4 regions of the Acetobacterium sp. KB-1 genome follow, and region 3 is predicted to be linked to each of the others. Evidence: riboswitches for the same ligand, from Rfam matches in the RefSeq annotation. Region 3 holds a riboswitch; each other region holds the start of a gene.
The links. A riboswitch is a leader RNA that binds a small molecule or an ion and turns the genes downstream of it on or off. The one in region 3 is predicted to bind cobalamin.

Region 1: it holds a riboswitch for cobalamin, as region 3 does, so the genes downstream of both, DOZ58_RS13575 (anaerobic ribonucleoside triphosphate reductase) here and DOZ58_RS09575 (energy-coupling factor ABC transporter permease) in region 3, are expected to answer to the same signal.
Region 2: it holds a riboswitch for cobalamin, as region 3 does, so the genes downstream of both, DOZ58_RS03570 (AAA family ATPase) here and DOZ58_RS09575 (energy-coupling factor ABC transporter permease) in region 3, are expected to answer to the same signal.
Region 4: it holds a riboswitch for cobalamin, as region 3 does, so the genes downstream of both, DOZ58_RS16170 (EutP/PduV family microcompartment system protein) here and DOZ58_RS09575 (energy-coupling factor ABC transporter permease) in region 3, are expected to answer to the same signal.

Annotation. Positions count from the first base shown of each region.
Region 1 covers NZ_CP030040.1:2,925,274-2,932,848, forward strand. Annotated here, with positions in the region: gene DOZ58_RS13555 (response regulator) at 1-39, shown strand, start outside; gene DOZ58_RS13560 (flavodoxin domain-containing protein) at 30-521, opposite strand; gene DOZ58_RS13565 (FMN-binding protein) at 544-921, opposite strand; gene DOZ58_RS13570 (MarR family winged helix-turn-helix transcriptional regulator) at 936-1,400, opposite strand; cobalamin riboswitch at 1,696-1,875, shown strand; gene DOZ58_RS13575 (anaerobic ribonucleoside triphosphate reductase) at 1,993-4,353, shown strand; gene nrdG (anaerobic ribonucleoside-triphosphate reductase activating protein) at 4,350-4,856, shown strand; gene DOZ58_RS13585 (sodium-dependent transporter) at 5,180-6,532, shown strand; gene DOZ58_RS13590 (linear amide C-N hydrolase) at 6,743-7,575, shown strand, end outside.
Region 2 covers NZ_CP030040.1:759,854-767,428, reverse strand. Annotated here, with positions in the region: gene DOZ58_RS03585 (ABC transporter substrate-binding protein) at 1-821, shown strand, start outside; gene DOZ58_RS03580 (ABC transporter ATP-binding protein) at 834-1,604, shown strand; gene rffA (dTDP-4-amino-4,6-dideoxygalactose transaminase) at 1,660-2,793, shown strand; cobalamin riboswitch at 2,901-3,085, shown strand; gene DOZ58_RS03570 (AAA family ATPase) at 3,232-4,011, shown strand; gene DOZ58_RS03565 (nitrogenase component 1) at 4,002-5,291, shown strand; gene DOZ58_RS03560 (nitrogenase component 1) at 5,278-6,450, shown strand; gene DOZ58_RS03555 (ABC transporter substrate-binding protein) at 6,481-7,575, shown strand, end outside.
Region 3 covers NZ_CP030040.1:2,044,830-2,052,404, forward strand. Annotated here, with positions in the region: gene hemC (hydroxymethylbilane synthase) at 1-432, opposite strand, end outside; gene DOZ58_RS09550 (bifunctional precorrin-2 dehydrogenase/sirohydrochlorin ferrochelatase) at 451-1,038, opposite strand; gene hemA (glutamyl-tRNA reductase) at 1,016-2,308, opposite strand; gene DOZ58_RS09560 (energy-coupling factor ABC transporter ATP-binding protein) at 2,283-3,125, opposite strand; gene cbiQ (cobalt ECF transporter T component CbiQ) at 3,118-3,828, opposite strand; gene DOZ58_RS09570 (energy-coupling factor ABC transporter substrate-binding protein) at 4,033-4,332, opposite strand; gene DOZ58_RS09575 (energy-coupling factor ABC transporter permease) at 4,310-5,047, opposite strand; cobalamin riboswitch at 5,216-5,397, opposite strand; gene DOZ58_RS09580 (FtsX-like permease family protein) at 5,619-7,575, opposite strand, start outside.
Region 4 covers NZ_CP030040.1:3,515,048-3,522,622, forward strand. Annotated here, with positions in the region: gene DOZ58_RS16155 (magnesium chelatase subunit D family protein) at 1-859, shown strand, start outside; gene DOZ58_RS16160 (cobaltochelatase subunit CobN) at 869-4,345, shown strand; gene DOZ58_RS16165 (radical SAM/SPASM domain-containing protein) at 4,359-5,414, shown strand; gene DOZ58_RS16170 (EutP/PduV family microcompartment system protein) at 5,502-5,963, opposite strand; cobalamin riboswitch at 6,110-6,295, opposite strand; gene modA (molybdate ABC transporter substrate-binding protein) at 6,473-7,267, shown strand; gene DOZ58_RS16180 (ABC transporter permease) at 7,276-7,575, shown strand, end outside.

The DNA.
Region 1 (7,575 bases), 880 kb from region 3:
ACAATCGAGCCAGTTGAAGATAGTGGCGGTCAGGAATGAGTATTGATCGTATTTGCCATCCGAAGAATGCTTTCGGGCAACGGCTTCATCGGAGACGTGTTATCCTTTTGGGCAGACTTCTCGACCATGTTTGACACGAACTTATGAAAAAACTTCATTTTATCCGGTCTCATTTCGCCACCAAAATTATCGAGAGTAAGGGCTTTTTCGAGCAGAATGTCGGTAAAAGAGTCTTTAAAATAAGTATCAATTGTTTCAGCCGAACCACAGGAGATAAAAAAGCCCAGAGTTTTGTTTTTCAGTTCATCTAAATGTGAAAGACAGTATTTCTTTATTTTCTTGTCAATCTGTCCAATGTAAATAGAACCGCCGATTAAGACTGTATCGTAGTCGTCCAGAGCGGGAATTTTATCGGAATTGATATTGACGAGTCGGGTTTCTCCGTTTAAGTTCTTTTTTAGTTCTGCGACGCAGTCCGCGGTAAAGCCATATTTACTGGCATAAAGTATCATGGTTTTCATGGGCATTTCCTTTCTTTGCATCTTATTGAGTTAAGGCATTTTCAATGGATTTGAGATAGGCTTTGCTGGTAACCGTGGCACCGCTGACTGTATCGACAGTGGTATTTTGTATTTTAATGACTTGGTTGATAATCGTACTGGTCACATCTGGAGATTCCATGGTGACGGATTTGACCACATCAATTGATGTAATCTGATGATTGGCCACACTGACGGCAACCTCATTGGTCCAACGTCCAGATTCGTAAACACCGGCATAGGTGCCATCTTCAATTTTTTGTAGATCCACCGGATTGATTGCCAGGTTTTCCCCGGATTCCAGGCCGCTGGTGAGATAAAAAAATCCGCCGGCACCTACTAGTACCAATACGCCCAGAATAATAATCATTGCTTTTTTCACGTATTTTCCTCCTGTTATCTTGATTCTTGATCCATCTTTTCCAGGTTTGTCAGTATCTTTGCAAGGGTTGACCGAGTCATAGCCAGCTCCTCTGCCGAGATGCCGTTAAATAATTTTTCAGTAAAAATCACTGCTTTCGCCTGACTTTCGTTACCGAAAGAATCGACGGCGTCGGTTAGTTTGATCCGGGTGATTCGGGCATCTTGAGGGTCTTTTTCCATAACAATGAAGCCTTTTTGTTCTAACTTCAGAGCTACCTGCTTGACGTTCTGATGAGAACTGCCCATTCCTTTGGCGACTTCTTTGATGGTGGGGTTATGATCAAAGGTATTCGCAACGACAATCGTGAGCAGCCACTGCTTGGTTGTTAGATTGTATTCTCTTAGTTCCCGCTCCAGTTGGGTGGTCATCTGGTTGGCAACGACTTGAACACTGCCAAAGATAAATTTTTGATCGGTCATTGAGTCGATATGGTCCAAAATATAACCTCCTCGCTTCTATTAAGGTAAGACCTTACCTTAATAGATAATACCTTACCTATTTTTGTCTGTCAATACTTATCAGCCGAATATATATATTTCTGAAGAAAGTTAAGACTAGCAAAATTTGAAAGGGTTTGCAAAAAATTTAACGGTAGAAATTTTTAAATTTATGTTATCATAAACAAGCGAAAAAGTTCACGATAGGGATGATGTTACTTGATTGAAATAGTGATTAACGTTTGCATTATAAATCAGTTTGACACTACATCTTGTATGTGATAAAATACAAACAACAAAATAAGGAGATAATGGTGCTGTGCCAACAGGTGCAGTTTGGGGGAAGCAGGTGTGAATCCTGCACGGTCCCGCCGCTGTAATGGTGAGATGTTAAAAGAAAATAAACAGGTTAAGCTGTTTGTTTCTGAACGTTCAAACCGGAGTCAGATTACCCGCCGTTATTAAATGCACCAGACTCTACGCGTGATAGAGGGTGTTCAATGTATCATTATGCCTCTTGACCACGCCGTTGAGGGGTTTTTGCATGCCTAAAACAACAAAAAGACTAGCAGGAAAGAAGGAAACGACCAGAATGATTACAAAAATTAGAAAAAGAGACGGACGAGAAGCCCCGTTTAACATTGAAAAAATTGCCAACGCTATTTTCAAGGCAGCCAGTGAAATCGGCGGCCAGAATTATCAGACGGCCATGGATCTGGCCGAGCGGGTTACCATTTATATTGAGCAGGAAATGAATACGAATGCGCCAACAGTGGAAGAAATTCAGGATGCGGTGGAAAAAATCCTGATTGAAACCGGACACGCCAAAACGGCCAAGGAGTATATTCTATACCGGGCTGAACGAACCCGAATTCGGGAGATGGATACCCGGCTGATGAAAATATATGAAGACCTGACCTTCAAGGACGCTAAGGATAATGATGTAAAACGAGAAAATGCCAATATTGACGGGGACACCGCTATGGGCACGATGCTGAAGTACGGGTCAGAGGGCGCCAAGCAGTTTTATGAAATGTTTGTCTTGAATCCAGAGCATTCAGCCGCTCATAAAGCCGGTGAAATCCACATTCATGATATGGACTTTCTAACCCTGACGACGACCTGCACTCAGATTGATTTGGAAAAGCTGTTTAAAAATGGTTTTTCTACTGGCCATGGACATCTGCGCGAACCCAATGATATTCAAAGCTATTCGGCTCTGGCCTGCATTGCCATCCAGTCGAACCAGAATGATCAGCATGGCGGACAGAGCATTCCCAATTTTGACTATGCCATGGTTCCGGGGGTAAAAAAAACCTTTGTCCGGCTTTATCAGGAGAACCTTGCCAAGGCCTTAACCTTATTAACAGAGACAAAGAATGCCTTAGCAAAGGTTAAAGCCATCGGCACGGACATCGAAAAGAAACTGGGGTTAAGACCCGAATTAAATCAACCCAAAGGTTATCAAGAAGCAGAAGCCCGGAGCCTGGCCCAATGGATTGTTGACGCCAATGTCATTAACCGGGTGCAAGGCTTTGCAATGGAAAATGCCGAGCGGGAAATCGACCGTAGTGTCTATCAGTCAATGGAAGCGTTTGTCCATAACCTGAACACGATGCACAGCCGAGCCGGGGCCCAAATCCCCTTTAGTTCGATTAATTATGGTATGGATAGTTCTACCGAAGGGCGGTTGGTGATAAAAAACCTGTTGCTGGCTACTGAGGCTGGTCTGGGCAATGGGGAGACGCCGATCTTTCCGATTCATATTTTTAAGGTCAAAGAAGGGGTGAACTATAATCCCTGGGACCCCAATTATGATTTGTTCAAATTGGCCTGCCGGGTTAGTGCCAAGCGATTGTTTCCCAATTTCTCCTTTCTGGATGCACCCTACAACCTGAAGTATTACAAAGAAGGTCAACCGGAAACAGAAATAGCCTATATGGGCTGCCGCACCCGGGTGATTGGAAATGTCCATGATACCAATCGGGAAATCACCTATGGCCGCGGGAATCTGAGCTTCACCACCATTAATTTGCCCCGTATTGCCTTAAATAGTCAAGGAGACAAAGAACTGTTTTTTATTGAGCTGGATAAAAAAATTGATTTGGTTATTGATCAATTACTGGAACGATTTGAAATTCAGGCCCATAAAAAGGTCAAAAATTTTCCCTTTTTGATGGGACAGGGGGTTTGGATTGATTCCGATGATCTTACTGAAGAGATGGAAATCCGGGAAGTGCTCAAACATGGGACCCTGAGTATGGGCTTTATTGGACTGGCGGAATGCCTTGTCGTTTTAACCGGAAAGCACCATGGGCAAGCGCAAGAAGTCCAGGAACTGGGGCTGGCAATTGTGGGCCACATGCGAAAGCGAATGGATGAAACCAGCCAGCACTATCAGATGAACTTTACCCTGCTGGGCACGCCGGCAGAAGGTACCGCCGGACGATTTGTCAAGCTGGATAAAACTATTTTTGGCGATATCCCGGGTGTAACCGACCGGGAATACTACACCAACTCTTTCCACATCCCGGTTTACTATGGAACCAGTGCTTACGACAAAATCAGACTGGAAGCACCTTATCATGAGCTTACCAATGCTGGGCACATTACCTATGTGGAAATGGATGGCGACCCGATGGATAATCTGGAGGCCTTTGAAAAGGTGGTCCGAGCGATGAAGGAAGCCGGTATTGGCTATGGTTCCATTAACCATCCGGTGGACCGGGATCCGGTTTGCGGCTATACTGGAATTATCGGGGATGTTTGCCCGAGTTGCGGTCGGTCAGAAGGAGAGCAGAAATTTGAACGCATTCGCCGAATCACCGGTTATCTGGTGGGCACTCTGGACCGTTTTAACGATGCTAAAAAAGCGGAAGTTAGAGATCGGATCAAACATTTTAATGCTGCTGAGCAGATTGCTACTGGTGAAGCAATGGAGCAATTGCAATGAGTAAAAAAGTAAGAATCGCCGGAGTGGTCAAAGAATCCATTGTCGATGGGCCAGGCATCCGCTTTGTGGTTTTTGCTCAGGGATGTCCGCACCAGTGTGAGGGTTGTCATAACCCGGCGACCCATGATTCTAACGGGGGTAACCTGGTGGACGTGGATGCTATCATCGATGAAATGAGAAAGAACCCGCTACTTGATGGCATTACCCTAAGTGGTGGCGAACCCTTTGAACAACCAGAGGCCTTTTGTGAATTGGCCAAACGATCAAAAGAACTGGGGTATCATGTGATGACTTATACCGGGTACACCTATGAAACCCTATTAGAGAAAAAAGATGCCAGACGGCTCCGCTTACTGGAAAACACCGATCTGCTGGTTGATGGAAAGTTTGAAGTAAAAAAGAAGAGCCTGATGCTTAAATTCAGAGGATCGAAAAACCAGCGGATCATTGATGTGAATAGGTCCCGTCGGGACAATAGACTGACGCTTAGTGAGATCAGCTAGAGATAAAGAATAATCAAAAACAATAATAAAAGCAATCGCATTTTCAGCGGTTGCTTTTTGTTTAGTGGGCAATCACAAAAGCGGCAAAGAGAGCAGATATGAATACCCAAGACAGTTAAAGCGTATCCACGTTAGTGGTCATTTTTAACAAAATAGGCTCAAAGTCATAAACAGCATTTGTTCAATAAAAAAAATAGTAGTGGAAAAAAATATTAAAACGGTTAAAATAGTAAAGGTGCGGATTAATTTGGAATCGATTGTAAAACGATTGAGGAAAAATTTGGATGAAATAAATTAAAACAGAAACAAGTGGAGGAAATGGTGTGAATAAACGCAGTGAGTTTTCAAGTAAAATCGGGTTTGTATTGGCAGCGGCCGGATCGGCAGTGGGGCTGGGAAATATCTGGCGATTTCCCTATTTAGCGGCTAAATATGGTGGAGGACTCTTTCTGGTAATTTACCTGATTTTTGTGGTAACTCTGGGGTTTGCAATTATGACAGCAGAATTGGCGATTGGTCGAAAAACTCAGCTTAGCCCCATGGGAGCCTATCGAGCACTCGATAAACGGTTTAGTTTCGTGGGGATTATTGCCTCATTGGTAGCGTTTCTGATTTTTCCCTATTACAGTGTAATCGGGGGATGGGTAATCAAATATTTTGCCGTTTTTGTAACCGGGGGTGGCATGGCAACAACCGGTGCCGATTATTTTTCGAACTATATCGCAAAACCCTTTGAACCGATTATCTGGCAATCAATTTTTGTTCTGGCGACCACCTTCGTGGTGATCAGAGGAGTTAAGGATGGTATTGAGAAAGCCAGTAAGATATTAATGCCGATACTGATTGTAATGTCAGTTTTTTTGTCGGTCTATTCGATTATGCAGCCTGGGGCCATGGACGGGGTATGGTACTTTCTTTACCCGGATTTGGCAAACTTCAGCTTTCAGGCCGTTTTAGCGGCCATGGGACAGATGTTTTACTCATTATCGCTGGCGATGGGAATTATGGTCACCTATGGTTCATACCTCAGTAAAAAAGAAGACCTGGAAGTTTCGGTTAAGCAAATCGAAATGTTTGATGCAGGTATTGCCATATTGGCCGGATTTATGATCATTCCAGCAGTTTTTGCTTTTTCAGGAGGAGATCCCGCAGCCCTTAGCAAGGGACCAGGCTTGATGTTTGTCACGCTGCCCAAGGTGTTTGAAACCATGGGTTTTGGAAATGTAATGGGTGGCGTCTTCTTTTTATTGGTGTTGTTTGCCGCGCTGACATCTTCCATTTCGCTGATGGAAGCGGTAGTAGCAAGTGCCTGTGATCAGTTTAAGTGGGAACGTAAGAAGGGCGTGCTTATCGTTGCGGTGCTGGCAGTTCTGATTGGGATACCATCTTCATTGGGACAAGGGGTATGGAGTGAGGTGCTTATTTTTGGGTTCAACTTTCTGGATTTCTTTGATTTTATCACGAACTCTATTCTCATGCCGATTGGTGCCTTTTTCACCTGCATCCTTGTTGGGCATGTTCTGGAAACAAAGATCATCACCGATGAAGTCAAGTTGTCTTCACCTTTTAAACGCGAAAAGCTCTTTATCATCATGGTCAAATACATTGCACCGCTATGTATTATTGGTATTTTGATCAGCTCAATCTTAGAGGCGATGGGTGTGATTAAATATTGATGTGGTAAATGAACAGCATAAACAAAACGTCCCCGTGTCATGTGCAAATGTCAACCGCCTTTATCGTGGCGTGATTAAACGAAGTTGTTAAGTATCTATTTTTAAGGCGAAAATTATTTGTCATGGATTTGCTATGTTGAGCGTTTAAACATTTACTATTGTTGCAAAAGCAGATATAATAATTAAAAAGTAGAAAGAAGGTAATTCTTAATGTGTACGAGCCTCACCTTAATGACCACAAATCAGATTAATACGCTTGCCAGAACCATGGATTTCGCTTTTTTATTAGACCCTGAGCTGATTTTCCTGCCAAGGAAGTTTTCGTTAGTGTCTGAGGTGGATCAAACAGTAAGATCAGTCAAATATGCGATGATGGGAATCGGTCGAAATTTAGGCACCTATCTTTTTGCCGATGGCCTTAATGAAGCGGGTCTATCCTGTGCCAGTTTATACTTTCCAGGCTATGCGGAGTACAACGATTCTGTCATCCCTAAGAAAACCAACCTTGCTCCTCATGAAATCGTTGGATGGTTGTTAACCAATTTTTCGACACTTGAAGAAGTGAAAGCGGCAATTCCCCAGTTAAATATCGTTAGTACGCCGCTTAAGCTTATGAATGTAATTACCCCACTGCACTGGATAATTACTGATAAGAAAGGGAATACGTTGGTGATTGAACCAACGAAGGATGGTATCATCATCTATGAAAATCCTCTGGGGGTGATGACGAACAGTCCTGACTTCAATTGGCACTTAACGAACATTCGCAATTATATTGGCGTTTCGCCAAATAAAACAGGACCAATTCAGTTAAATGGTATGACATTCAATCCCTTTGGCGGGGGTTCGGGAACCTTTGGCTTGCCCGGAGATTACACACCGCCTTCCCGATTTTTGCGGGCATTGTTTGGAAGAGAAGCCATTAATCCTATTGAAACGGAAGAAGAGTGCATTAACGCCGCCTTTCATATTTTGGCATCAGTTGATATACCCAAAGGAAGTGTTATCACCGATGAGGGAATCGATTTTACCCAATATACCGC
Region 2 (7,575 bases), 1.3 Mb from region 3:
TCGTTTTTGACTCTGGCGTAGATGCCAACAAGGCCCTGGCTTCTGGCAGTATCGACTTTGCCACCATGGGAAACACCAATGGGATTATTGCTTTGTCCAGGGGTATTGATGTGGAACTGATCTGGATTCATGAGGTGCTGGGGGAAATCGAAGGTCTGGCGGTGAAGAATGGCTCTAATATCACTAAACCAGAAGACCTGGTCGGTCAGAAGATTGCCACCCCTTTTGCCAGTACCGCTCATTATAGTCTGCTTAATTATTTAAAAGAAGCTGGCATAAAAGATCAGGTGCAACTGCTTGACATGCAAACATCGGAAATTGTGGCCGCCTGGGAGCGGGGTGATATTAACGCTGCTTATACCTGGCAACCCACCCTCGGTGATCTCGAAAAAAATGGCAGCATCCTGGTTAACAGTGCAGAGATGGCAAAAAAAGGCTATGTCACAGCTAATGTCTGTCTGGTTCGAAAAGAATTTTCTAAAAACTATCCGGATCTGGTCGCCGGTTTTGTAAAAGGCCTCAGTGAAGGTGGAGATCTTTACCGCAGCAATCCGCAGGAAGCGGCCGAAAGTGTAGCGGCTGAACTGGGTATCACCGCCGAAAATGCTTTGATGCAGATGACCGGTTCAATCTGGCTGACGCCGGAGGAACAACTGGGATCAGATTATATGGGGTCTGTCGGTAAGCCCGGGAATTTTTCTAAAATCATGAAAGATACTGCGGATTTTCTGCAAAGCCAGAAATCCATTGACAATTCACCAAGCCAGGAAGAATTTGACGCTTTTATTAATTCAACGTATATTGAGATGTCATTAGAATAAGGATGGATTAAGATGAAAAACGAGCTGATTATCGAAATTGACAATTTAACCGTGGATTACCCCAACGAAAACGAACCCGTCCGCGCCCTGGATGGGGTAAATCTGAAGATCAATCAGCATGATTTCATCTGTGTCTTGGGACCTTCGGGTTGCGGAAAAAGCACCCTGCTTAATGTTATTGCCGGGTTTACCCTGCCGAGTGAGGGCACCTTTTTAATGCAGGGTCAGCCGGTTTCAGGGCCGGACCGTCAACGGGGTGTGGTTTTTCAGTCGGCGTCTCTTTATCCCTGGATGAGTGTCCGTAAAAATGTCGAGTTTGGCCCTAAAATAAAAGGGCTTCCCAAAGACGAGATCACCCGGATTGCCAACCATTATCTGACCCAGGTGCATCTGCTGGAGGTGGCCGATCAGCCGCCCTTTCAACTGTCCGGGGGGATGAAACAGCGGGTGGCGCTGGCCCGGGCACTGGCCAATGAGCCAGCGATTCTGCTACTGGATGAACCCTTTGGCGCTTTGGATGCACTGACCCGGATTCATATGCAGCAACTGGTGCGAAAAATCTGGAAGGATGATCAGAACACCATTTTTATGATCACCCATGATGTGGACGAAGCCCTGTCGCTGGGCACCCGCCTGCTGGTGATGTCCAAAAGTCCCGGCACCATTATTCAGGAATTTACCGTCGATTTTTGTGACCGGGTTGATAAACGCACCGGACGGGTTCAAGTGGATGCAAGCTATTTGGCCCTGAAAGAAGAAATCCTGGATTTGATTGACGTTTAAAGAACCGGTCAAGTCCCCAATCATTCACCAGATTAAGACAAAAGAGGAAATGACCATGATACCATTTAATATGCCCCTTTATTTGGGAACCGAAATAAAATATATAAAAGCGGCCATCACTAAAAATCATCAGATTGGTGGGGATGGCCCTTTTACGAAAGCCTGTTCGGACTGGTTGTGTCAAAACGCCCAGATCCCCGGGGCTTTTTTAACGAACTCCGGCACCGCGGCTCTGGAAATGACGGCCCTGCTGGCCGGCATCAAGCCCGGAGATGAGGTGATCATGCCGGCCTTCACCTTTGTGACCACCGCCAATGCCTTTGCCCTGCGCGGTGCCACCATTGTCTTTGTTGATATCCGGCCGGATACCTTAAACATTGACGAAACCCTGATTGAAGCCGCTATCACGTCCCGCACGAAGGTGATGGTGCCGGTCCATTACGGTGGCATTGGCTGCGAGATGGATGCGATTATGGCTATTGCCAGACGCCACGATCTGTTGGTGGTGGAGGATGCGGCGCAAGGTGTGATGGCCAGCTACAGAAATAAAGCCCTGGGAAGCATCGGAGATCTGGGCTGTTACAGCTTCCATGAAACCAAAAACTACACCATGGGGGAAGGTGGCGCCCTACTGATTAATCGCGAGGATCTAATCGAGCAGGCCACAATTATCCGCGACAAGGGCACCAACCGCCATGATTTTCTGGCGGGCCGGGTGGACAAATATTCCTGGGTCGATCTGGGTTCCTCCTATTTACCCAGCGAACTCAACGCGGCTCATCTTCTGGCTCAGCTGGAAGCCGCCGAAATGGTTAACCGGCAGCGGCTGAACCTGTGGCAGCACTATTATGAACGGTTAAAACCGCTGGTTGCGGCTGGCTATATTGAGCTGCCGGTAGTGCCGGAACACTGCCAGCATAATGGTCATCTGTTTTATATCAAAACCGCCAGTCAGCAGGAACGGAACGATCTGATTCACTGGCTCAAGCAGCATCAGATCTGTACCGCCTTTCACTATACCCCCCTCCATGAAACCCCCGGCGGCCAGAAATTCGGACGCTTTCACGGTGCCGACCGCTTTACCAGCAACGAAAGCCTGCGGTTGCTGCGGCTGCCATTATACTTTAGCCTTTCGGAGCCAGAGCTGGAGCGGGTGGTCGCAGAAATTGTCGCCTTTTATAAACGTTAACCCTGCAAGATATCGGCGATATTGTCGTAAAATCGGCATCAGAAATGTTTGTTGAGACTAAATAAAAGACTTGACGCGGTAACTGGTTAGTTGTATACTAGGCATACAATTAAATCAGAAATAGAGGTGGCTGGCATAGCAATGCCGGCATAATAGGGAAACAGGTGAAAATCCTGTACGGTACCGCCGCTGTATAAGAGGAGTTTTTCCAGGAATACCACTGATCATTTGGGAAGGTAGGAAAAATGAAGACGCTTGAGTCAGAAAACCTGCCTGTGTGGATATTCTTTTATTCTGCGTGATTACAGAATAGGTGAAGAACAAAGAAAGGCGTAGCGATGCCATTTCTTTGTATTTTAAATTCAGCATAAATACGGAGCTGCAGTTGTCATTATGATAACTGCGGTTTTTTTATTTAGGAAAAAATGGAGGTAAATTTTGGAAAGAATAGCGATTTATGGTAAAGGGGGAATTGGAAAATCAACCACGGTGTCCAATCTTTCCGCGGCTTTGGCCCAAAAAGGGTTAACAGTGATGCAGATCGGGTGTGATCCTAAATCAGATTCAACCATCAACCTGACTGGCGGAAAACGCATCCCGACAGTGCTGGAAGTGATTCGGGATAAGGATATAGCTACGAGACTTTCTGATCTTGTATTTACTGGCAGTGGCGGGGTCCTCTGTGTCGAAGCTGGTGGACCAAAACCTGGAATCGGCTGTGCCGGTCGGGGAATTATTGCGGCCTTTGAAAAACTGGCTGAATTGAAAGCCAATGATGTTTATAACCCGGATGTCGTCATTTACGATGTGTTGGGAGATGTGGTCTGTGGCGGTTTTGCCATGCCGATCCGTAATGGCTATGCCGACAGCGTTTGCATTGTGACTTCGGGAGAAAGCATGTCGCTTTATGCCGCCGATAATATTGCTGCTGCGGTGCGATCTTTTGGTTCCCGGGGATATGCCAGTCTGAAGGGGCTGATCCTCAATAAGAAGGGGATTGTCAATGAAGCGGCTATTGTTGCTCAGTCCGCCCGGGAAATTGACACCGCAATTCTCCACACGATTGAACGCGATCCACTGGTGCAACAGGCCGAAGCCTTACATCAAACCGTGATTGAGGCCTTTCCGGAAAGCCCTCAGGCGCGATCCTATGCGGCGCTGGCGGATAAATTGTTTGACTGTGAAAAAACCGCCGGGAGGGCAGCAGCATGCGTTTAAACAGACTGTCAGAAATTAACCATAATAAGGATATTTATGGGGCGTCGGTGGCTATTTCATGTGGGGTTTTTTGTCCAACCTTCGGGGTGGCCGTAGCAGCGCCGCTGATCAGAGAAGCGGCTGTCCTGGTCGTCGGAACGGCTGAATGCACCTGGTATGCCCGAAACAGCTGCATCTACCACAGTGAAGAACCGGGCTACGAGCGGTTTTTTGCCGGTGTCTTTGAAGACACCGATATTATTTTTGGCAGTCGCGATGGCATCCTGACAGCCTTGCTGCAGATCGCCAAAGATCCCCGGATCCGTTGTATTTTTTTAGTCAGCACCTGCATTCCTGAAATTATCGGTGAAGATCTGGAAGCCATTAGTCAAGCCGCCGAAAAGGAATGTGGCATTCCGATTCTGCCCATTCATGTGGCCCATTATGACCGAAACTGCAATGAATTTGGGGTGGCGGTGTCCCAGACCATGAAAGCAATGGTCCGGCTGATGAAACCGCAAACGGTCAAACCGGGAACGGTTAATCTGTTGGGACGAAATTTTCATGCCGGAATCGAAGGCTCTCTGAAGGATTCGGAACTGCTGGGACTGCTTACGCAAAACGGGATTACGCTTCATCTGATCATTCCGGAACCCTGTAACATTGAAGCCCTTCAGAGCGCCCCGGCGGCGGCCCTGAATATCGTCACCAGCGAGGTCGGTCGGGAACTGGCAATGGCCTTGGAAGACCAGTTTGGCACTCCCTACGTTTTCTTTGAACCCTCTTTTGAGCTGGATAAGATCCGATCAGGTTACCAGCAGCTGGCAGGACATTTGGGTATCTCGATTCAAAAAATAATTGAAAAAGCTCATCAAAACGCCGTTTCGCAGCTGCAAGAGGCGCGGCAGGTGCTGGCCGGAAAAAGCTTTGTCAATGGTGGTCGGCCGCCGGATGCCTTTGAAGCGGCGGCATTTCTGACCTCCCTGGGAATGGTGCCACTGCTGATTAACGCCTATCGGCTCACGGATAACAGTCAGGAGCAGATTGATCGGATTCTCGATCAGGGTTGGGATCCCTATGTGAATTACGTAGCCAATCCCAATGCGGCAGTCAGTCTGATGCCGGAACTTTTACCGGATTTATACATTGGTTTTGGACCGGTGGATTATTTAAAACAATTGGGAATCTTGCACCTGGAACGACTCGTGCCACCGGGAAAAATTGGCTATGAAGCGATCACCTGGGCACTGGCGGCGGTCAAATCAGTTTTAGCGGGAGGTGCACCGGATGTATCTTTCTAACAATTATCCCGTCCCATCGGAACGGATGGGTTTGCTGTGGGCCCTCAGCGGCGTCAGGGAGCTGGTGATTGTGGAGTTCGGGCCGGAGGGCACGACCCGCTATTTGCTGGAATCGTTAAAAGAATTCGGGAATGCGGCGCAGGCCAGCTTTTACACCACCACAATGGATGAGGATGTCGTGGTGTTTGGTAACTATGACCGGCTCAATCAGGTCTTGATGGAAATTGATCAGCGCCTTCACCCCGAAGTGATTGTGGTTCTGGATTCATCAGTGGCCGCGGTGATCGGGGTGGATCTTGATGGCATCTGCCATGAAATCAAACCGCACATTGACGCCAAACTGATAACAATTAAAGGAGGTGGTCTGAAAAACGACTGGACCGTGGGGATTGAAACGGCATTGCGTTTACTGGGTCAGATAGCCATTAAAAATCGGCCTAAAAAGAATCGGTTTAACATCATCGGCTGCTGTGCCGATGAATACAATCATCTGGCCGAAGCCGCTGAAATTAAAGACATGATGGCAAAGTGTTTTGCTATGGAACTTAATTGCAACCTTTCCGGAAACACCAGTGTCGCCAGTTGCAGAAATATCGGGCAGGCGGTGGTAAATCTGGTGCTCCGGCAGGAGGGACTGGCGCTCGCACAAGATCTGCAGCAGCGGTTCGAGATTCCCTATGTTGATGGCCGGCCTTACGGGTTGGTAGGAACCCGGGCCTGGCTGCAGAAGATTGAACGTGTTATTAACCAGAAGGCCGATTATGCCGCCGTTCATCAGGCCGTAACAGCACTGAAAATAGCCAAGGAACAGGTCATTCAAAAGAATTCGGGAAAAACCATCGTACTTTGTGGCCATGAAGATAGCGTCCGGGGTTTAGCTGAGTTTTTTAAAGACGAGCTGAATCTTGAAGTATATTTTCTAAAGAGCAGTTGGTGCTCCCGTTCCACCGAGTTGTCGGTGATCAGTCAGTCGGCCTATGAAAAACTCAGAAGTCATCAGGACGTTCTGGTTCTGGCAGATGGGTTGCAAATCAGAGACCTGCCGAGCGTGGATCGGATTCAGGTTGCCCATCCCAAAATTGCCGGGTTCACTGAAGATCAGCCGGGTTTAATGGGTTTTCGTGGAGCGGCCTATCTGCTGAACAAACTAACTAAATAAATTGATTAAATCTTAAAGGAGACAGGAAGAATGAAAAACAGATTAAAACGTGTCTTAATTATCAGTATGTGTTTGCTGATGGTCAGTCTGTTAGCGGGCTGTGGCGAAACAAAAAAAGATGAAACCAGTGAGGCTTCAAAATCAGAGCGAACGATTACCGATCTGGCTGGAAAAACAGTCACCCTGCCAGCCGTGGCAGAAATCAAAAATGTGGTGATCATTGCGCCACCGCTGTTATCCACCTATGTCAGCAACGGATTGAGTACCGACAATATCGTTGGTGTCAGTGCGATCGCGCTGACCGAAATGAATAAAGTTTTATTGGATTACTTTGTTCCCAATAATAAAGAAATCAACACGACCTTTGTATCATCTGCCTATGAATCTAATGCCGAAGAACTTCTAAAGCTTGATCCGGATATTATTTTAGTCTATGGAGATACCCAAAAAAAAGGTCTGGAGACGATTCAGGTCCCCGTGGTGGACTTTTTTATAAAGAATCAGGTTAACGAAGACTGGTCGGTCCAGATTGATCAGTTGATGCGGGAAATTTTTGGTTTGGAAGATGACAATTCGCTACAACAGGAATGGGATATCGCCAATAAAAAGGTCGATACCATTCTTGCTGAAATCGGCAGTGTCGAAAAACAAAAAGGTCTGATGATTATGAGTAACACCGGAGATAAGATTACTGTTCGTGGTGCCGGTACTTATGGGGATGACTGGTTAGTGAAAAGTGGATTGGTTAATGCTGCGGCTGAGCTAAGCGGTGAAAACATTGAAGTAACCATGGAACAACTGCTAGCCTGGAACCCTGATATTGTCTATGTTTTTCGGGGATTACCGGCAGATCAGTATTTATCAGGTTCGATTGCCGGCCAGGACTGGTCTCAGATTCAGGCTTTCAAAGACGGTAAAATCTATAATACTCCGGTGGGGATTATGAACTGGGGTACTCCTTGTGCTGACTCACCGCTGATGATTCAATGGCTGGTCAGCAAAAACTTTCCCGAAAAACTGTCAGACAATGAATATCAAACGATTCTGAAGGAGTTTTATGAGCGCCGTTATGAAATTAAACTCAGTGACGAAATGATCCAGTCTATCTTGATTCCTGGTAGCGGT
Region 3 (7,575 bases):
AACGATTTCTACATCCGGCCGCAGTTTTTGTAGTTGACTGATCCGGCGTTTGCTTCCGGTTGCTACGACCGCACCCTTTGGCAACTCATCCAGTGAAGAAATCTGATGGGGCGTCAGCAGGACATCCCGGGGATCTTCCCGAACGGTTGGAACCGTCAAAGCTAAGCCATCGGGCAGTTTTGAGGGCATATCCTTCATGCTGTGAATGGCCATATGGATGTCGCCGGATAGCAGCGCATCTTCTAACTCCTTGGTAAACAATCCCTTATCACCGATTTTATCAAGCGGTTTATCCTGAACCAGATCGCCTTTTGTTTTAATGATCACCATCTCGAAGTTTATTTGCGGATGGGCTTTGGCCAGGACATCAATCAGCCACTGGCTTTGGGTTCGGGCCAGAGTACTGCCTCTTGTTCCAACTTTTATATTCATTTCTCTTATCTCCAATTGTCAGTTATTTCCTAGTTTTGACCTGAGTTCTGCATTGGAACATCGGGACAATTCTTTAAGTTTTTCAGTTTTTTCATTCGGCGCACCATCACCCGCTAAAACAGCCTGTCGCAGTAATCGCAGTAAGGCTGTTTTTTCGGTATAGCTTTCATCGTAGCGGTCGGCCAGATCGTCGATAATGTGCTTCGTTAAAGAAGGACTGGCCCCTTCGGTACAGACCGACAGGGTTAAATCACCCCGGCGAATAACGCAAGGAAAAATAAAATCCGAATCCTTCGGATCATCGACCCGATTGCACCATATTTTTTGGGACGCACAGTCTCTTTTAATTTGTCCATTGAGCTCATGATTGTCAGTTGCCGCTACTACCAAATCGACACCAATGAGCTGCTCTTTGTGATAGCCGGAATCAATCCGGGTTAGCTGACCATTCTCAGTTTTAATGATCGACTCCAAAAAAACAGGACTCACCGCGATAACCTGCATGCCGTTTTCCAACAAGGTGACAATCCGTCTGGCAGCAACCTTGCCACCGCCGACAACCAGAACCTTTTTGCTTTCCAAGTTAAATAATAGCGGTGTCATCATTTTGTTGATCTTCCTGTGTTTTTTTGTCTTGAATTCCCGGGAACAGATAGGTCACGGTTTTTTCAATGCCAATAATTTGTTCTTCACACTCCAGTGACTTTAGTTGTTTAATCGGCGGCATCACCATTTCCCGAAATTTGGAGCGGATCACCTTAGCCAAATAAACCGCTTCTTTTTCACTTAAGGTTAATCGGCCGCAGAGGGTTTCAATGGTTTCCTCAGCCAGTTGCCGGGAGGTTTCGTTTAAATCACGAACCATATTATCGACCTTGGCGTGGGTCACCCAGGACAACAGACCATCGATTTCATCCTGAATTTCGGCCGCTATTTTTTTTGCAATCTTGACCCGATAAGCCATTTTTTCATCCATCATATTTTTAAAATCATCAATGGTCAGCAGTTTTACCTGAGGTAAGCTGCCAACGGCTTCTTCGACATCCCGGGGCAGTGCTAAATCGATCACGGTTAGCGGTTTACGCAGCGATTTCATTTCCGCGGCCTTCAAAACAACATGAGGCGATGCGGTGGCAGTAATAATCACATCCATGTCGGGAATGACTTGATAGCGGTCTTCATAATGGATCATCTGGACGTTTTCATGAATGGCCTCGCACTGATCCATATTATGAAAGGTACGGTTAGTCATGTAGGGGTTACAAAAGCCTTCGGCCTTCATATAGCGCAGTGCCAGCACACCCATTTTCCCGGACCCGATGATGAGTATTTTTTTATCGCCATAATCCTCGGGATACGCCCGTTTGATATGCTTTACCGCGGTTGAGCTTAAGGATAAGGGGGTTTCGGATATTTTATAATCGGTTTTCACTTTTTTAGTAAAGGTTATCGCTTCCCGAAACATTTTCGTCAGGTATTTACCACAGCCCTTGATGGCCTGGGATTTTTCCAACGCATCCTTGACCTGACCCAAAATCTGATCTTCGCCCAAAATCATCGAGTCCAAACCGGTAACCACCTCATAGAGATGGACCATCGCTTCCCGCTCTTTTTTAACAAAAAGATAGGGTGCCAGTTCCGCTGATTTTTCATGAAGATAAAAATCGGTTAAAATTTCCCCAGCCGCATCCTGGTCTCGGGTCGAGACGTAGATCTCACTGCGGTTACAAGTTGAAAGAATTATCACCTCGGCTATATCCGCTTCATTCAAAAGGGTCTGGATGGCCTCATTCAAGGTGCGATGAAGAAAAGCCCCTTTTTCCCGAATTTCCAAAGGTGTATCCTTATGATTAATTCCCGCTACTACCAGTTTCATCCACTTGAACCTCCTTTTTCTGATTTCTGATTGCTTCTTCCAGGGCAGCAATGCTGCGAAACCCTTTAATCCCCAGACACTGTTCCAGCCGGGTCATGGTTGCCTGTTCCAAACTGGCGGTTTCCAGGGCTTCAGTATTTTTAAAAACCGCAGTGGTTTCACCTTCTACCAGCACGCCGCCATGATGGAGCACATAGGTGTAATCACAAAATTCATAAATAAAATCCATATCATGGCTGGATAAAATAATCTTGATGCCCTTAGCCAGTGCCCCTTTGATGATCGCTTTGACCCCAGCCTTGCTTTTAGGATCGAGCCCTAAGGTGGGTTCATCCATCAGGATGATCTCCGGTTCGACGGCTAAAACCCCGGCCATCGCCACCCGTTTTTTTTGCCCATAACTGAGATAATGCACTGGCCGATCGGCCAAAAGTGTGATGCCGGTGGCTTCCATCGCCGCCTTCACCCGCTCATCGATGACCGCACTAGCCATGCCCATATTCCTCAGAGCAAAGGCCACATCATCATATATGCCGGAATAAAAGACCTGCTTATCCGATTCCTGAATCACCAGCCCAATCGATTTGCGAAATTCATAGAGATTTTTTTTCTTATAGGATAAGGGTTCTTCTTTAAAAAAAACGGTTCCTTCCGTTGGTTTGATCAACCCAATCAGCGCCGACATCAAGGTCGATTTTCCAGCTCCGTTTTCACCGATCAGGGCGATGCAATTCCCTTTACTTCCGTCAATAGAGACACTTTTTAAGGCCTTAGTGCCGTCCGGATATTGATATGTCAAATTATTAGTTTTAATCATTTTTCAGACCTTTCCGATAGCTTACATGAAAATCTCCCTGATATTGCTTTAATTCCAGGGTTTGTGTCATCTCCTCGTAGCTCTGAATGGCCATGAGAAACAAATTGCTTAACATCATTGCAATGGATTGGATGGCAACTTTAAAATTGCGATAGCCAAACCGCAATTCCTGGGCAGTTGCCATGACTTTAAGTTTATCCCAGTAATCAAAGATGAAGCGGTAGGTTAAAACAAATATTTCTAAAAAAGTATTGCTGATATGGGCTTTTTTCATGACTCCGGCGATCTGCATCACCGGGGTTGTGTAAATTAAAAAAAGCATACAGGAAACTCCTGCCATCGCTCGACAGAAAACCAGGCTGGCCAGCACCAGATTGGTGGCAGTGATACCGATGGTAAACTGAAAAAAGTTAAATGCAAATAAATAATCACCACTACCACGACTTCCGCTGGCGATGGTAAACAATAACGCCAGGGCTCCGGGGATAATAAAGAGGGAGTCAAAAATCAGGGTATGCAGATAAATCCGCACCGGAATTTTTGCCCACAATAGGGTACACCCCACCATAACACCAAAAACCCCTGCCATATACAGGGGTTCATTGATGAAGAAAACCGAAAGGAGCATGACTAACGAAACCACTACCTTCACAGTAGGATTGGCATTGTTTAGTTTATTGGTATGGGCAAAACGATCAATCATGGTTGTCTCCTTCTAAGATGCAGTTAATATTTATATAAGTCGCCGGACTTCAGGTTGGTGACAAACTCCCGTACCGACCAATTGTTAATCTGATGTATACTGCAAGCTCGGACAGGCTCCCGCCGTGTCCGCCTTGATGCACAGGGTCTGACCCCTAGGTCACAACATGATGTAACAAGTGTCGGTACTGCTTTATCTTACTATTTACACTGATTTATCGGCTTTTTCATTTTTTTTCGACTTTTTATAAAGGTAGAAAAAGCAGATTCCCAGACCGCCGACACCTAAAATCTGTTGGAAGAGGAATAGGTTTTCTTCCATCTCGCCGGGATCAAACAAGCTTTCAAACCAGGGCACATAATTTTCATCGATTGCGGTGATGGCTGTTCCAGCAGCATCATCTGCGCCTGAAAACTCAGCGTCCGGCAAAGCAATCTGAGGGATAATAATCAGTGCGCCAATTAATAAAATCAGAACAACCTTAGTTATCGGTGAGAGTTTCATTTGAAATAATCCCCTTTTCTTTATATTGGTAAATGGCGTTAACCACCAGTACGGTTAAAATGCCTTCGATAATTGCCAGTGGTATCTGGGTAATCGCAAAAATACTTAAGAACTTAACAACGGAAGCTACAATCCCCCCGACCGGGTCCGGAAAGGCTAGTCCCAACTGGATGGAGGTGGTTACATAGGTTGCCAGATCGGCAATAAAGGCGGCTAAAAAAACGGTTAAGGCTTTGGGAACATTGATTTTTGACAGCCCTTTGTAAATCCCGTAAGCCACAAAAGATCCGACAATTGCCATCGAAAAGGCGTTGGCACCCAAAGTTGTCAGCCCGCCATGAGCCAGCAGCAGCGCCTGAAACAAAAGCGCAATGGTACCAACTACTACAGTGGCAAAGGGTCCCAAGAGGATCGCGCCCAAGCCGATCCCTGTCATATGAGAAGAACTCCCCGTTACCGAAGGCAGTTTAAACGCTGATAAGGCAAAGGTAAAAGCCGTTGCTATGGCTAAAAGAACTTTTTGCTCAGGTTTGTCTTTGAATATCTTCCCAACCTGATAGAGTCCGAAGGCGATAAACGGCAGGGCTAGCACCCACCAGAAAACAGCCCAACCAATGGGTAAAAAGCCTTCCATAATATGCATAGCGTTTACAGGCTGGGCAGCCAAAACAACCATTAAAAACGCGATTCCCACAACGGTCATGGTTTTTTTCATTTTCTCCATGCTAACCTCCATTTTATGATAATTTACCGAAAAAAAACCTTTTCCCCACAATACTATGGGAAAAAAGGTTTTATCATTACACATATCCATCAATTCTATGATTCACACCAAGAACCAACTTTTGTTAATGTTACTAACTTCCCTTTTCCCTGGAAGGACACTTTAGTACATCATATTAGTAGGTTTCCTGACTTATAGCTTTTATTCTCCTCGCCTTCCCAGACAAAACGTGCCCAGTGGCCAATTTAAGGAGACATAACTAATTACAGTGACCGGATCGTTCTGGATTCTAACCAGATTCCCTCAATGAAATTTTTCATCCTAAATGATTTTTTACATTTTTATTTAATTGTGGTTATATTATAACATGGATACGATAAATGTACAGTTTTTTTTAAGTGAATTAAGGCTAAAAGCAGTTTTACATGTAGCTTTGATGCCTCCCTCTATTTTTTTACAAACCTTCAATAAGGCCCATTAACTGCCCCTATTACGATAGGCAACACTGATCTTTTAATTAAATGAACTGGGAGGGATTCTTATTAACCAATCGTTGTAACTATTAATGAATCATCTTATAATAGGATCTGGCCGTGAGTAGATAAACCCCAGTATACACTAAAGCATAAACAACAACCCCCACAAGCGTGCATAAAAGAATTAGGGGTATATTGGTCAGCCGGAAGGCGGCTAACATTTTAGTAATAACCGGAAAGGCAAAAGCCACGTGGATGATGGCTCCGGCCAGGGGCAGAAAAAATACCATTAAGATCTGCTTGCCAATAGTTTTTTTAACCTCGGTTTTATCCATCCCCACCTTCTGCATAATGACAAACCGTTCGCTGTCTTCATAACCTTCAGAAATCTGTTTAAAATAGATAATTAACACCGTGGCCATCATAAAGAGGGAGCCCAGAAATACACCCAGGAATAAAAAACCACCAAATATTCCATAAAGTTCTGCCAGTGATTCATAAATATTTCTTATCTCAATATCCGGATTGAGCTGACTAACCGAAGCCCTCACCTGTTTTGAAAAATGGTTAATATTATCTTCACTGCCACTGAGATTAAACATCATGGCGTGATGAATCGCTGGTGACTCACTGTCAGCATTGTCTTTATTGGCATTCATGGCCGTGTAAATAGTCGACATCATCTGTTCGTCATTGACAATGATATAATAGCTATTTCCGGTAATCAATTTCTTTTTGAAGTCCATCGGCACTGATTCGAGCTGTTCAACCACCAAAAACAGATTTTCGCCAAAAACCACGGTTTGTTCCTGGTAATTCTCACCGGCTGAAAAAATCATTACTTCATTTTCTGCCAGGGTTTTGTTTTGATTCGTCATCCGGTTGTAATCTTCTAGCGGTACCGTGGTAATCTTACTGATCGTATTATAATACGTTAGATCCAAGTTCTCATCCGTTACCATATCCGGCAGAAAATGGCTGCCCTCCTTAAAGGCCGTAAAGGTACTCATATCAAAAGACAGTTCATTTGTTGTTTCCACCTTGGCACTGGTCTTTTCGGCTACAACAATTTTTTCAATCTCCGAAAAATCGGTGGTTTCAGCCGCACCAATAAAGCTCACATCCATGGGATAGTAATCCCGCCGCATACTTTCCTGACCGATGTATAAGGATACCGTCGTGGAGATCGTGACCAATACCATGGTGCTGAGAATACAAATATTAGCCAGACCGACAGCATTTTGTTTCATTCGATAAATCATCCCGGAAACTGAAATAAAATTTCGGGACTGGTAATAGAACTTTTTATTCTTCTTCAAGCATTTTAGCAGTGTGACGCTCCCCGCTGTAAACAAAGCATAGGTTCCGATGATGACAAAAATAACGGCCACAAAGAAAAGCAGTATCGCTTCAATGGGATCTTGCACTGATAAAGCAATCGCATAGCCAATTCCCAGCGAAATCACGCCGATGAGCGTCATCAGCCATGAAGATTTTGGTTCTTTTTCACCATGCTCCCCACCTCTTAATAAATCAATGGGGTTGGTAAGCTTTACCTGCAAAAAATTAGTTAATAGGGTCAAGCCAAAAATAGCCAGAAATACAACCGTCGTATATAACAAACCCATCTGATCAATCTTAAAAGCAAGTGGACTTTTAATATGAGCAAGGTTAAGAAGGATTAGAAACATCAGTTTCCCAATCAGGACCCCACCAAGGAGCCCTAAACTCAAACTGATTACCGTCACAAATAGCGTTTCATAGAATAACACTCTGGCAATATGCTTCTTTTCCATTCCCAGAATACTGTATAATCCCAGTTCTTTTTTTCGTCGTTTAATCAAAAAACTGTTGGTATAGAAGAGAAAGATCACCGCAAAAATGCCAATAACAATAATCCCGAGGAATAATAATATTTTCAAGCTTTCCGAACCTTGCATTGCGTCTAATCCCTTATTGCTTTGGATTGAAACGATGGTATAAAAAGCCATAATCGATCCGATACAAGTCAGTATATAAGGGATGTAGGTGTTCCCGTTTTTC
Region 4 (7,575 bases), 1.5 Mb from region 3:
GCTGGATCAGATTGACGCCATCGGCCGAACCTTTATGGTGAAAAACTTAAATATTAAGGTGCTTGACCGCAAAAAAAGAAGGGGCGAAGGCAAACGGCTTAAAACAAAAACCGATGCCAAAAAAGGGCAGTATATCAAAAGTGCCCTGCCCCGCAATACGATTAATGACCTGGCCTTTGACGCCACCTTACGGGCGGCAGCGCCCTATCAGCGGGTGCGGGAAGCTAACGGCCTGGCACTGATCATCAAAACCGAAGACCTGCGCGAAAAACTGCGGGAAAAGCGCACCGGCAGCACCATTGTTTTTGTGGTCGATGCCAGTGGTTCCATGGGTGTCAAAAAACGAATGGAAACGGTAAAGGGGGCGGTGGTATCACTGCTTACCGATGCCTATCAGAAACGGGATCGGGTTGGGCTGGTATCCTTTCGTAAAAAAGACGCTGAGGTACTACTAAACATTACCCGCAGTGTCGATATGGCCGAGAAATGCCTCCGGGATTTACCCACTGGCGGCAAAACCCCACTGGCCGCGGGTTTATTAAAGGGTTATGAAGTCATTAAGAACGAACAGCGAAAAAATTCGGATCTGTTGCCGATTCTGGTGCTGGTTTCCGATGGACGAACCAATGTCGCACTGGGTGAAGGGGATTCCTTTACAGAAGCCCTGGAAATGGGCAAACGGATCGCCGGGGAGGGTGTCCAGATGATCGTCGTGGATACTGAGGTGGATTTTATTAAACTGGGTCTGGCCAGGAAGCTGGCCGCCGCTATGGGTGCCCGTTACTACCGGATTGAAGATCTGGAAGCGGATGTGCTGGCTGAAGCTGTCCGGGATCTTTCCAAAGAATCGTCATTTTAGGGGGAAACAGTGAGTAATCAAGCGAACAGACGGATAAATAAAAAACAGAGCGATTTAAAACAGACCAATGGCGTCAGGGCGTCCGCCCACCAAGAAGGCAAATTAAAATCAGGCGAGCCAGCTGATTCCGAAAATTTTTCAAAACGCGTTCGGGATGGTATCTTTCATCCCGATACAAAAATTGTTTTTTCGAGCTTGGCGGCTTATCAGAATTGGTATCGTGGTTTGGACGATGCCCAAATGGTGGTAGGCATTCTAACCCACTACGAAAACTGGATTAAGAAAAAAGCGGCGGTGGAGGAAGCCTTAATTCGGGAGTTGGAGGTTCAGGGGATTCGGGTGATCCCGGTTTTTAGTTATTCGTCAGCGGATGAAGAAAGTGGGGTAAAAGGGTTTAGAACCATTATCAGCGATTATTTTTCCAGCAATGGAAAACTCAGCATTGATGGACTCATTAATTTTCAAATGCAGGCCGCTACCGGAAATACGCAATCCGGAGACTTGTTTTCTCAAAGTGTGGCTGTTTTTAAGGAAATGAATATCCCGGTTTTTCGGCCGGTTGTCAGTCGGCTCCAGAATCAGCAGCAATGGGAAGCGAATTTAGCCGGTCTTTCGGCGGAAATATCCTGGGCCTTTACCACCAGTGAAATGATGGGGATGATTGAACCGATTATTATTGGTACCCGCAAAGATACTCAGGATATGCTGAAGATGACGCCGATTCCCGAGCGGATTTCGCGGCTGGTTGCCAGAATTATTCGACGCATTGAACTTAAAAAGGTGAAAGCTGCTGATAAAAAAATCGTGTTAATGCTACACTGTTCACCCTGCGCGGGCGTTGAAGCGACGCTGGGATCAGGGGCCGGGCTTAATGTCTTTGAAAGTGTGGTGCGGATGTTGAAAACCTTGAAAGCCGCAGGCTACCAGATAACGGACATTCCCGCCGATGGACCGGCTCTTAAAAAAATGATGCTGGATAAAAAAGCCTATCAGGATTTTCGTTGGACCACGGTTGAGGACATTGTCAAGGCTGGCGGTGACATCTATCGGATGCCACTGTCCGGCCGGGGCGGATACAATCAATTCTATGAGAACTTGGACCCGCTGCTCAGAGCGTCGATGGAAGCAGCCTGGGGACCACCGCCCGGGGAAGGGATGGTTTTCGAGAATCAGCTGGTCATTACCGGGCTGAATTTTGGCAATGTGTGGGTGATGCTTCAGCCCAAACGGGGCTGTTATGGCCCGAAATGTACCGGGGAAGTCTGCAAGATTCTTCATGATCCAGCCTGCCCGCCGCCCCATCAGTATCTGGCCACCTATCGCTATATCGATGAGTTGTTAAAGGCCCATGCCGTAGTTCACGTCGGAACTGCTGGCAGTTTGGAGCATTTGCCGGGAAAAACCAATGCGTTGTCAGAATTCTGCTGGCCGGACGTGGTGATTGGCAATCTGCCTAATTTTTATTGCTATAATGCCGCCATCGGCGTCGAAGGCGTGGGTACCAAGCGCCGTAATTATGCGGTGGTGCTTGATTATCTGCCCAGCTGTCTCAATACCGATTATACCCGGATTGAAGTGATCAATGAGTTGGGAAACTACCTGGAGGCGGTTGATGTTCAAAGTCAGCAGGTTGAAGTGATGCAGAATAGCATTGAAAATCGCATCAATCAGACACCGGAATATTGCAAAATCGTTGAAAAAGAAGTGGCATTTTTAGAAGGCGTAAAAAAACTCAAGGGTTTACTAACTCAGTCCATCACCCATTCCTTTGAACAGGAGAATCATATTTGGGGAGAGGTTCCCAAACTCAGTCATCAGGTATCCTATATCAAAGAATCAATTGATGGAACCAGCTTGTATGCATCGCTGGTGAAAAAAGACTGTATCGATGACTATACCTATCATTCGGAAATGTTGTTGTTGATTTCTGGTTTGCTCAGCCCGACTAAAACTGCAGAACTCCAGTCGCACCCCAGTGATGTGATGGTACCGGGCATTCTGGAAGCGGCGGTGCTGGAAAATGAAATAAAAAACAACCAAAGCAGTTTGATGAGTGTTGAAAATGAATCAAGGGCCCTGATCGAGGCCTTGATGGGGGATTACATAGAGCCGGGGCTGGCGGGCTCACCCCGGGATGGACTGGGGCGGATTATGCCAACCGGGCGAAATTTTTACTTGATGGATACCCAAAAAGTTCCCACCAAATCGGCCTATGCCATTGGGGTGGAAATGGCGGATCAATTAATTCGTCAACATCAAAAAGACACCGGACAATTTCCCGAAAAGGTGGCCATGAACATGATTTCCACCGACATCTCGATGACCAATGGAGAACAGCTTTCTCAGGTTCTGGCCTTATTGGGCGTTACACCGGTCTGGAATGAATCGGGGATTGTGATGGATGTCAAGGCGATTCCATTAGAAGCACTGGGACGGCCGAGAATTGACGTGATCATCCGGATTTCCGGCGTTTTAAGAGATTCCTATCCCGATCTGATTGCCTTGATGGATCAGGCAGTGCAAATGGTGGCTGTGCTTAACGAACCAGAAAGCTTAAATTTTGTTCGCCGCAATGCCTTAAAAACAATCAATGAACTGGCAGGAACAGAAGAAGTGGCCCAGGAAACGAGGTGGCGGCGTGCCACCATGCGGATCTTTGGCGACAAGCCGGGAACCTACGGCTCTGGCGTAGATCTGGCCTTAAAAGCCAGTGCCTGGGAGTCGGAAGATGAGTTGGCCAAGGTGTTTACCTCATTTTCGGGTTATGCCTATGGCGATGGTTTAAACGGAGCGGTGTCCCATAAAGAATTTGTGGATAACGTTAAGTCGGCGGAGCTTGTTTTTGAAACCTCAGTGAGTAATCGGTATGACCTGCTTTCATCTGGCTATAGCGCTTCGGTGATCGGCGGTTTTAACATGGTCAAAAATCAGTTTGATCAGGATGCGCTCAAACAATATCACGGGACCTCCAACAATAAAGAAAAGGTAGTTATTACAACAATGGCAGATGAGCTCAATCGCATTGTCGAAGGCACCTTATTTAATCCGCTCTGGAACCGCTCAGTAATGGACAAGGGCTATCGTGGTGCCGCCGAGGTAATGCGAAAGGCGCAAACCATTTTTAGCTGGAAGTGTACCACCAAAAATGTTGATGACAGGGCTATTGATGAAATCGTTAAGACCTATCTCGGTGATCCGGAAATGGCAAGCTGGCTTAGCCAGGAGAATAGCTTTGCCATTGAGGAAATGTCAAGACGATTTCTGGAGCTCCACCAACGACAAAAATGGAATCCTAGTCTCGAGGCATTAGAAATTTTAACAAATATTTATATGAAAATTGAGGGTGATATGGAAGAGCTGATGGAAGAATCCCAGGGTGATTACCAGGGCGGGACAATCGAAATTGTCGGTCACCAGGATGTGGAAGCATGGAACAAAAGTATTCAGGAAGTGGATGCCCTGTTCGATTCAGAGAAAAGTCTGTAAAAAGAAGTGATGGGTGAGATCACAATTTTTAAGACGTGTAACGGAGGTGGTTATTATTTCAAAAGAAAGTGTGCTAATTGTCCTTTGGACTACCGGTCGCTGTAATCTGGCCTGCGAATACTGTTATGCCGGTTTAACCCATCTAAAAGCGGATATGGATTTTGAGACCGCGGCTCAGACGCTGGATCTGTTTTCCGATCATTATATGAAAATTCAGTTCGCCGGGGGAGAACCGCTGCTGAACTACCCTTTAATCTGTCAAGTGGTTTCTTATGTGAAGGAAAAAAATTACAATGCCAGCTTTCAGATGCAGACCAACGGCATCTGCATTACCCCGGAGATTGCCGTGGGCCTGAAAAAAATGAGGATTGCCTTAGGGGTCAGTCTTGATGGTCCCCCGGAGGTGAATGAGTTTACCCGGGGAAGGACAAGAGACGTGATTGCCGGGATTGGGTGTCTGGCTAATGAAGGAATCAAAATCAATCTCAACAGCGTGGTGACCAGTCACAGCATCACACAGCTTCCCAAGCTGGTCAGTTTCGCCTATTATTTGGGTAATGTAGGCGGGATTGGCCTTGATTTATTGCGGGATGCAGGGCGCGCCAGAGACCAGCGGGCGATCATCAAAAAAGCCACCCCAGAGCAAATCAAGACAGCGTTGACGAAAATGGTTGAGACTGCTGAGGAATTATATCGGCTGACTGGTAAAAAAATTGTGATCCGTGAGGTTCATGAAGCGAAGCAGCGGTTGAAAATGACCTCGTGCAACAAGGAATACTGTTATGCATCCTGCGGTAGATCCTATGTCGTGCTGCCTTGTGGCGATGTTTACCCTTGCGGATCACTAATTGAAAATCCGAAATATTTTATGGGGAATGTGGTAAAAGCGCGCCCCTTAAAAAACGTTGTCATTGTAAAGGCAGAATCGCAAGGCTGTAAAACATGTGACTATTATAGCATCTGTCCCGGGGGCTGTCCCTCGCGCCTGATCTTAAATGATGAAAAAAAACAGGACACCTCGCTGGACTGCGTGTTAAAAAAGGCCGCCTTTGAGCTGGCCAGACAATAACAAGGCTTGGTGAAGTGGGAAACGATTAAGACGCAAGTTTAGCAATCATATCGCTGTTTGAAAGTAAGTCTACGGCAGGTCGTTTGCTTAATGATCAAAAGCGACATACGCCTGAATAACCGTCTTAAGTTCAGAGACCCCTTCGCCGGTCAATGCACTTACCGGGTGAATCTTATCAGGGTGGACTCCGGCATAAGTCAGGTAGCGTAGACTTCGCTTGAGGTTACAGTGTTTATGATCAATTTTGGTAATAACCCCAATTACGGGGATGTTATAGGTACAGACAAAATTAGGTGGAACCGAGTTTTGGTGATCGGTGCTGGAATTAATTAGAATAATCAGCCCCGCATCACAGGTTACATTAATGGCCTGAGGACGAAAACAGGGTAATTCAACAAATTCGCCAGGGGTATCAATAAAATGATCAGAATAACTGACCTGCTGGGTTTTCCCATAGGTAATAAATTCATTGGTCAGCCGTAAAAATAGGGTGGTTTTACCGCTACCGATCCGTCCGATGAGGGCGATGCGATTTTTATTATTGGCCATAAATAAATCCTCCAGTCTGCAAAAAACAAAAAAACCTTTTTTAAAAAAGGTTTGCAAATACGGAGTTGTTTCCGTGACGCCTGCAGTTGATCGGTGGGGCGTCATTTCGTTTTATTCTCACATTTTGCAGCCTTCTTTGAAGCTTCAAACAGATCGTGTTTTGACAAAAATATCCTGACTCAGAGGGACATCATACACACAGCCTTCTTGGTTAACCCAATGACTGAATGCGTCCATATTCTTCTCCTTACAGTAGCAAAGAAACTGTCGCGGATTTTTACCGCGTTCCTTTTGTAAACACTTTTTCTAGTTTATTATAGTCTAAAATCGGTCAATAATCAAGCACCTTGATCATTTTTAAAAGGACCAAGGATTAATACAAGTGAAGAAATTTGGCTGCTTGCGAAGAAAAAGGGTTGGTTACTTGACATATGCCAATAACCTATTATATAATTCAAAACATATCTAAACGTTACAAAACAATACTAAAGTAATGAAAAGGAGATGTGATGAAGAGCGTTAAGAATTGGTTAGTGGTATTATTGGTAATGGGAATAATTATCAGCTTGGTATCAGGTTGTAGCAGTAAGGCTGACGGAGCGCAAGAGAAAGTTGCTGAAAGTCAAAGTCTCGCTGGTCAAATCTTGTTTGTGTACTGTGGGGCTGGCATGACCAAGCCTTTCGGGGAAATTGCCGATAAATTCAAAACAGAAACCGGTTGTGAAATGGAAGTTGTTTATGCCAATGCGGCCCAGCTTCAGAATCAGATTAAGACAACTGGTGAAGGGGATTTGTTTATTGCCGGCTCCGCTGATGAATTGGCACCAGTTAAAGATTTTGTTACAAAAAGTAAAGAACTGGTCAAACACATCCCTGTATTGGCTGTAAAAAGCGGAAACCCACTGGGAATTTCCGGCTTAAACGATCTAGCAAAAGAAGGGGTGGAAGTTGTGCTGGGTGATGGCGATGCCACGCCAATTGGTAAGATTGCCAATAAAGCGTTAACAGATCTGGGGATTTTAAGCAATGTCAATGTCATTGCCCGGGCAGCCACAGCACCGGAAATATTTAATGCCCTGTCCGTTGATGAATGCGATGCGATTATTGTCTGGAAAGAAAATGTGACTGGTTCCGCCACCGAAATTGTCAAGACAACGGATCTGGATACCTATGTCAAAAAAGTTCCGGCGGCACAATTAAGCAGCAGTAAAAATACCGAAACACTGGATGCGTTTATGACATTCTTAGATTCGGATTCTGCAAAAGCGATATGGGAAAACTATGGATACGAAGTAGTTAATTAAACGATCTGATGAGGGAACGATTTTCAGTATTTAGTTTATTTGAAATCATTACAATCGTCATTACGGTCATAGTTATTAGCTTTACCTCAGTACTGATAGTGGCAATCGTCTTAAAAGGGTTACCCTATTTGGGTCAGGCATTTTATTCAGAAGAAGTGCAATTCGCTGTTAAAATGAGCCTGTTCACCGCAAGTATATCCACAATCATTTGTATGGTGCTCGCCATTCCCACCGCATATGCATTAACACGGACTGCGTTTCCCTTTAAAAAACTGTGTCAGATGATGATTGAACTGCCATTATCGATG